One region of the Blautia sp. SF-50 genome, then DNA from elsewhere that is predicted to be linked to it. Evidence: riboswitches for the same ligand, from Rfam matches in the RefSeq annotation. Region 1 holds a riboswitch; the other holds the start of a gene.

Region 1 (4,327 bases):
CCCAGTGCATTGGACGGTTTACTGGCTGTTTCAGGAAGACCAGTGGTAAGCTGGGACATAGATACCTGGAGAATCTGGCTGATCTCATATAAAGTTTCGATATCAACGGAGATATCTCCATTTTCATATTTGCATACGGTAGCTCGACTTTTATGGATGGCATCTGCCAGATCCTGCAGAGTCATCTTTCCGGCTTTTCGGTATTTTCTTATTTGTTCACCTACATAACAGGTAAAATTACTCATTTTGTTTCCTCATACTATCTATTTTTCTTATTAATTTTTATTGTATACGATTATATCGGAAAAACCGGTATTTTGTAAAGTAGTAAGAAACTTTTTTGAAATAAAATTTCGTAAAAAGAAACTTCTGCCATTTGCACTTATCTTTATTTAAGGTAAGATATGGCTGTTAGGCTGAAGGTTTCAACCTATATCAAATATATATTTGAAGAGGGGAAATTGAAATGAAAGAAAAAGGAAGTAGCTTTTCCGGCTCAATAGGCTTTGTCCTGGCGGCAGCCGGAAGTGCAGTAGGAGTTGGAAATATCTGGAGATTTCCATATCTCTGTGCCAAAGATGGCGGAGGACTTTTCCTGCTGGTTTATCTGGTACTGGTACTGACTTTTGGATTTGTACTGTTGACAACGGATGTAGCACTTGGGAGAAAGACAAAGAAAAATGCATTGAGGGCTTTTGAATCTCTTGATCCAAAGTGGAAATTTTTAGGACATTTAACGTTTATGGTTCCGGCATTGATCATGACCTATTATTCTGTTATCGGTGGATGGATTGTAAAATATTTTTTTACTTATATTATTTCTGATGGGAAAGATGCGGCTTCAGATGTATACTTTACATCATTTATTACATCAGATATTGCACCTGTTGTATTTATGCTGATCTTTCTGGCATTGACTGCCTGGATCGTATTTCGTGGTGTGGAAAAGGGAATCGAAAAGTTTTCCAGGATCATTATGCCGGGGCTGATTCTTCTGATCGTGATCATTGCCATTTTTTCACTGACACTGTCCCATACTGATACGGATGGAACTGTCCGCACCGGTATGCAGGGGCTGGCTGTTTACCTCAAACCGGATTTTCATGGATTGACGGTAAAACGCTTCCTGGAGATCCTTCTGGATGCGATGAGCCAGTTATTCTTTTCCTTAAGTGTATCTATGGGAATCATGATTACATATGGTTCTTATGTGAAAAATGAAGTTAATTTAAATAAAGCAACAAATCAGATTGAGATCTTTGATACCGGCGTTGCGTTTCTTGCAGGAATGATGATCATACCGGCTGTTTTTGTATTTCTCGGAAAGGATGGAATGGCTTCCGGCCCAAGCCTGATATTTATCTCACTGCCAAAGGTTTTTGATGCCATGGGAGTATTTGGCCGTCCGGTGGCAATTGCATTTTTCCTGATGATGGGATTTGCGGCACTGACTTCCTGCGTGTCTGTCATGGAGACACTGGTTGCAAACTGCATGGAACTTTATCATAAACCACGTAAGAAAATGTGTGGTGCTGTCGGAATTTATTCTCTTGTTACAGCAGTACTGATCTGCCTTGGTTATAACAAACTGTATTTTGAACTTAAACTGCCAAATGGTTCCGTTGGACAGCTTCTGGATGTGATGGATTATATCAGCAACAGTTTTCTGATGCCGTTTATCTCACTTTTGACAAGCATTCTGATCGGCTGGGTGATCGGCCCTGACTGGATCATAGGAGAAGTGGAACGAAATGGGGAACACTTCAAACGGGCAGGGTTATATCGCTTTATGATCCGTTATGTAGTGCCGGTTGTAATGCTGATATTATTCCTGGTATCTACAGGATTTGCAGATTTGATTTCATAAGTGTGGTAATATGTTTATGGCGTCTGGACAGTCGCATTAACGGATGACCAGTACAAGATACGATTAAATAACAGAGGATTTGATGAAAAAAGATATGTACGAATGTTGGAGAGAAAACTAATACATAGAACGGAAATGATTCAGAAAATTAGACTTAGCTCACTTTAAAAGTGAAAAAATAATTTGATAATTTCTTGACAAGTACTAATAAATATGTTAGTATTCAATCATCAAATTAATAAAGTCTTCGGTGACTGACGGAGTTGTGGGATAACCACGAGGGAGCCGGAGATTCGATGAGTCGACCGTCTGGGCAGTATTTGAAAAACTTCAGATACTGCTCTTTTTTATGGGATAAAAGATGCAGACGGTTGCAGCGGAGAAAGGAGAACATTATGGGATTTAAAAGTGACATCGAGATTGCACAGGAGTGCACAATGGAGCCAATTACCAAGATTGCAGAGAAAGCAGGTATTGATGACAAATATCTGGAGCAGTATGGTAAATACAAAGCAAAGATCGACTATAATCTTCTGAAAGAAACAGACAAAAAAGACGGAAAGCTGATCCTGGTAACAGCCATCAACCCGACACCGGCAGGTGAGGGAAAAACTACGACAACCGTAGGTCTTGCAGATGGAATGCAGAGACTTGGAAAAAATGTTATGGTAGCTCTTCGTGAGCCATCCCTGGGACCGGTATTTGGTGTCAAAGGTGGTGCGGCAGGCGGCGGCTATGCACAGGTAGTTCCGATGGAGGATATCAACCTTCATTTTACCGGTGATTTCCATGCAATCGGTGCGGCAAACAACCTTCTTGCAGCAATGATCGACAACCATATTTTCCAGGGTAATGAACTGAACATCGACCCGAGAAAGATCACCTGGAGACGATGCGTGGACATGAACGACCGTCAGCTTCGTAATGTAGTAGACGGACTTGGCGGAAGAACAAACGGTATGCCGCGTGAAGACGGATATGACATCACTGTAGCATCTGAGATTATGGCAGTTCTCTGTCTGGCAAGTGATATCAAAGATCTGAAAGAGAGACTTTCCAGAATCATCATCGGATATACTTACGGTAAGGTTGCTGAGCAGAAACCGGTAACAGCAGGAGACCTCCACGCAGAGGGTGCTATGACAGCACTTCTGAAGGATGCCCTGAAACCAAACCTTGTTCAGACACTGGAGCATGTTCCGGCGATCGTTCATGGCGGACCATTCGCAAATATCGCTCACGGATGTAACTCCGTAACCGCTACAAAGATGGCTATGAAGCTTGCTGATTATGCCATCACAGAGGCTGGATTCGGTGCTGATCTTGGAGCTGAGAAATTCCTGGATATCAAGTGCCGTATGGCAGGTCTTACACCAAGTGCCGTTGTTATCGTAGCAACCGTACGTGCTCTGAAATATAATGGTGGCGTTGCAAAAGCAGATCTTAACAATGAGAACCTTGAGGCTCTTGAAAAGGGTATCCCGAACCTTCTGAAGCATGTAAGCAATATCAAAAATGTATACAAGCTTCCATGTGTGGTAGCTATTAACGCATTCCCGACCGATACCAAGGCAGAGCTTGATTTTGTGGAAGCAAAATGCAAGGAGCTTGGCGTAAACGTAGCACTTTCCGAGGTATGGGCAAAAGGTGGCGAAGGCGGAATCAAGCTTGCTGAGGAAGTGATCCGTCTTGTTGAAGAGCCGAATGATTTCACATATGCTTATGAACTGGAAGGCTCCATCGAGGACAAACTGAACCAGATCGTACAGAAGGTTTATGGTGGAAAGAAAGTGGTTCTTACAGCAAATGCCCAGAAGCAGGCGAAACAGCTGGAGGCACTTGGATTTGGCAACTGCCCGATCTGTGTGGCTAAGACCCAGTACAGCTTAACAGACGACCAGACAAAGCTTGGTGCTCCGACAGATTTCGAGGTAACAGTAAGAAATCTTAAGATTTCCGCAGGTGCAGGATTTATTGTTGCACTGACAGGTGAGATCATGACCATGCCAGGTCTTCCGAAAGTACCGGCAGCAACCAAGATCGACGTAGACGAGAGCGGTAAGATCACAGGACTGTTCTAATATAAAGATTTTTTGAGGGGAATTCAGATAGAAAGCGGTAGAGCTTGCAAAAATAGAGGTTCTGCCGCTTTTTCTTATATTGTTGTCTATTGCTCATGGCGGCGGTCCAGCCATTTACAGATGTAGTGGCCAACAATGTTCCCGGCCAGAAGGGTAAAGAACAAAGCAACATATTTCTGCATGGTGTTCACCTCTTTCATTCAGGATTGTATCTGCATTATATCATATTTCGAATGAAAATAATTGACTTTTTGCGGTGAATGGACTATGATGTGTGTAGCTAAAGAAAGTAATTATGCTTATCATGGGCAAAGCAAAACCCTCGGAAGTGGTCGAGACTTCCGGGGGTTTTTGTTTCGTTTATGTAAGGTGGTTTAAT
Region 2 (4,327 bases), on a different contig from region 1:
AAGGTAAGACCGGTAAAAAGTCACCCAGGCCGTCCCATAGCGGGCGGCCTGTTTCCGTAAAGAAAACTTCCTCCGGGTCTTCCAGAAGAAAAAAGAAGTCTTTGAGAAAAAAGAACCCGATCAAGATCCTGCAGAGGATTGTGCTGATATGTATCATTGTGATCGTTGCTTTTGCTGCGTGTGCGTTAGGATACGCATTTTTTGAGATGCGCATGGAACAGAGTGAAACTCAGTCCGGACAGGAAGAAATATCCGGGAATGCCAGCGGAAATGGCGGACCGGAACAATGGCAGGCAGAAGGAGCACCTTTTATTGATGTGGAGCTTCTGACACCGAATTCCTATTCCAGACCACAGATTTCTATGGAACAGGTAAATTATATAGCCATTCATTATACGGCCAATCCGGGATCTACTGCCGTATCCAATCGGAATTATTTTGAAAATCTTGCGACAACGCAGGACAACAAAGTCAGCAGTCATTTTGTGATAGGGTTGGAGGGAGAAGTGGTACAATGTATTCCCACTTCGGAAATATCCTATGCCACAAATTCCAGAAATGTAGATACCATATCCATTGAATGCTGCCATCCGGATGAAACAGGGCAGTTTAATACAGCAACCTATGATTCGGCGGTAAAGCTGACAGCGTGGCTTTGTACACGCTTTGGACTGACTTCGGATCAGGTGATCCGTCATTATGATGTCACAGGTAAAGACTGTCCGAAGTATTACGTGGAAAATCCCGATGCATGGATCCAGATGAAATCAGACATTGCAGCACAGATCCAGACAGATTATGCATTACAGGGGAAATAAAGTGTTATTGTTTATTTTGTGAGCAACAAGAAGTCTGGAAAAATAATTTCTGAAAATAGGGGCTTGAAAATTAAGAAGAAGTATTGTAGTATAACAGCAGAAGCTGCATGACTGGCGGAAAGTAGGATTACCTACAGGGAGTGCAGTGAAGTGAGAAGCCGACCGCCTGGGCAGCCTGATAAGGGGTGTCCAGGCGGTTTTTTGTTACCGTTCATATCCTGGGATAAGCCCCGGGCCTTACATTAGACAAGGAGGACTGTGAAAAATGACGACATTTTCACTTGAAAAAGAACTGAAAGAAAATTCCTATCCGGGAAGAGGAATTGTGATCGGACGTTCCGCTGACGGGAAACATGCAGTTACTGCATATTTTATTATGGGAAGAAGCGAGAACAGCAGAAACCGTATTTTTGTTGAGGATGGGGAAGGAATTCGTACACAGGCTTTTGATCCATCCAAGCTTACAGACCCGAGCCTGATCATTTATGCACCGGTACGTGTCCTTGGAAATAAGACCATCGTAACAAACGGTGATCAGACAGATACGATCTATGAGGGAATGGACAGACAGCTCACCTTTGAACAGTCTCTTCGCAGCAGAGAGTTTGAGCCGGATGCGCCGAACTATACACCTCGTATTTCGGGTGTTCTTCATGTTGAAAACGGTAAATTCAATTATGCGGTGTCTATTTTAAAGAGCAATAACGGAAATCCGGATTCCTGTCTTCGTTATACATTTGCCTACGAGAATGCGGCAGCAGGGCAGGGACGTTTTATCCATACTTATAAATGCGATGGAAATCCACTTCCAAGTTTCGAGGGAGAGCCGAAGCTGGTAGAGATCCCAAACGATATTGATGAGTTTGCGGATCTCCTCTGGAAGAGCCTGAACCAGGATAATAAAGTTTCTCTCTTTGTTCGTTTTATTGACATTGAGACAGGAAATTATGAATCTAGGATCGTAAACAAGAATAAATAAGAAAATAGGGATATCACAGAGAACGGAGGAGCTTTTTCATGAAAGAATTACAGTTAAAATACGGATGTAACCCAAATCAGAAACCATCAAAGATCTATATGGCAGATGGAAGTGAGCTTCCGATCCAGGTACTCTCCGGAAGACCAGGATACATCAACTTCCTGGATGCCTTTAATGGCTGGCAGCTGGTACGTGACCTTAAGAAAGCAACCGGACTTCCGGCAGCAACTTCATTTAAGCATGTATCTCCGGCAGGTGCTTCCATCGGACTTCCGCTGAATGAGACACTGGCAAAGATCTACTGGGTAGATGATATGGACTGGAAGAATTTTTCCCCGCTTGCATGTGCGTATGCAAGAGCAAGAGGTGCAGATCGTATGTCATCATTTGGTGATTTCATTTCTCTTTCTGATGTCTGCGACAAAGATACCGCAATGCTGATCAAGAGAGAGGTTTCTGATGGTGTGATCGCACCTGGATATACAGAGGAGGCTCTTGAAATTCTGAAGCAGAAGAAAAAAGGCAATTACAATGTGATCCAGATCGATGAAAACTATGTACCGGAACCTTTGGAGCACAAACAGGTATTTGGAGTCACCTTTGAGCAGGGCCGCCAGGAGCTGGCAATTGATGATGCGCTGATCTCCAATATTGTAACAGAGAATAAAGAGCTTACGGAAGAAGCCAAGAGAGATATGCAGGTTTCTCTGATCATCCTGAAATATACACAGTCCAATTCCGTATGCTTTGTTAAGGATGGACAGGCTATCGGCGTTGGTGCAGGACAGCAGTCCCGTGTACATTGTACACGCCTTGCAGGCCAGAAAGCAGATAACTGGTACCTCCGTCAGTGCCCGAAGGTACTGGAGCTTCCGTTTAAAGACACGATCACACGTGCGGAGAGAGATAATGCCATTGATGTTTACATTGGTGAGGAATATATGGATGTCCTTGCAGATGGTGCATGGGAAAAGACATTCTCAGAGAAGCCGGAAGTGTTCACAAAAGAAGAGAAGAGAGCATGGCTGGATGGTCTTACCGGCGTGACACTGGGATCCGATGCATTCTTCCCATTCAGTGATAATATCGAGCGCGCATATAAGAGCGGTGTAAAATATATTGCAGAGCCGGGTGGATCTGTACGTGATGACGCAGTTATCGATACATGTAATAAGTATGGAATGGTGATGGCATTTACAGGAATCCGCCTTTTCCACCACTAAAAGATGCATGCCTTGGCCATGATATGCAGCTGAAATAAAAGATAAAAAATATAAAGTCCCGAATCTGAATTTCTGGAAAAAAGAGATCAGACTCGGGACTTTTTGATCGAAAAAGGATAGTTTTAAAAATAAAAAAAGAACTCTGAAAAACTCAGAGTTCTGAAGAGCGATAGACGGGGCTCGAACCCGCGGTCTCGACCTTGGCAAGGTCGCGCGTTACCAACTACGCCACTATCGCATATGTCTTATCGCTTCAAGTATTTCCCTCAGCGACAAGACATATATTAGCATAGATTTTATATTCTGTCAAATGTTTTTTGGAATTTTTTTGAAATTATATACAACATATAAAGTTTATTCCAGACATCTGAAATAGAACTTGTATATGACAATATTTCGCTGGTTTATGAGTTATTGTCTAAGTGGTAATAGCGCAAAACATGATCCGGATAGTATTGGTCACCATAGTCCCATGGACCGGCAGGATCATGAAGGGGATCATCTTCATCACGTTGTGTGCCGCCGCTTGCCATCTGAGCAAAGGCCTGAGCACTTTGGGCCGTCCACACAGTTTGACCGTTTTCTTCCAGATAAGCAAAATAGGAATCGGCTCCGAAATTGTATGCCTGCAGAGCCAGACGGATCTTGGAAAGATCAGTCGGACCGGTACAGCCGGCTTTATCCAGAGCATATTTCAGCTCCTGGATGCCACAGGAAATAGAGTAAGAAGGATCTGTGATACCATTGGGCTGCTGCGGATATCTGGTGTTGTAGGCTCCTTCTGAAGATTGCATGGGATCAGTACCCTGCCCGGAGCTTTCCTGCATCATCACGGCCAGGAGCAGGTCTACATAGTCGGACATATCATATTGTGCTGCTTCGCTGGAGACCTCATCGCGATAAGCTTCACAGGCTGCATTGATCTGATGGGCTTCCTCCTGCCTGCCGGAAAATTTGGAAAAACGCAGAAGGATACAGCCCACGATCAGCAGAAAAAGACATGTCAGAAAGATCTTCTGCCTTCGCACCTGCTGTACACGGAGTTTGTGGCGCTGTTTTTTAGTAAGGGTTGGTTTCTTGTGTTTTATATTCATATAAGTATTGTATCCGTTACGGATAGATTTGACCAGTTAAAAAATATGATCTTTTTGTTAAAAATTTCTGAAGACTGTCCTGTGAAATTGCAAAATATGATCTGATATGCTATGATAGTCGGGACAAACCGTAGAATGCCGGAATAAAGGAGGCAAGATTTCATGCGAAAAAAGCTTCTGGCAGTTATTTTATGTGCTTCTATGCTTTTCCCT

The links. Region 1 has a riboswitch for ZMP and ZTP ahead of BLP57_RS00680 (formate--tetrahydrofolate ligase). Riboswitches for the same ligand answer to the same signal wherever they lie in the genome.
Region 2: another riboswitch for ZMP and ZTP. It lies ahead of BLP57_RS10170 (IMP cyclohydrolase); the one in region 1 lies ahead of BLP57_RS00680 (formate--tetrahydrofolate ligase).

What each region holds. Positions count from the first base shown of each region.
Region 1 is NZ_FMUW01000001.1:140,787-145,113, reverse strand. Features, by position in the region: gene BLP57_RS00690 (helix-turn-helix domain-containing protein) at 1-245, opposite strand, end outside; gene BLP57_RS00685 (sodium-dependent transporter) at 467-1,867, shown strand; ZMP/ZTP riboswitch at 2,108-2,189, shown strand; gene BLP57_RS00680 (formate--tetrahydrofolate ligase) at 2,263-3,948, shown strand.
Region 2 is NZ_FMUW01000014.1:45,761-50,087, forward strand. Features, by position in the region: gene BLP57_RS10165 (peptidoglycan recognition protein family protein) at 102-818, shown strand; ZMP/ZTP riboswitch at 916-997, shown strand; gene BLP57_RS10170 (IMP cyclohydrolase) at 1,084-1,797, shown strand; gene BLP57_RS10175 (phosphoribosylaminoimidazolecarboxamide formyltransferase) at 1,836-3,020, shown strand; tRNA gene BLP57_RS10180 (tRNA-Gly) at 3,186-3,258, opposite strand; gene BLP57_RS10185 (lysozyme family protein) at 3,425-4,114, opposite strand; gene BLP57_RS10190 (3D domain-containing protein) at 4,277-4,327, shown strand, end outside.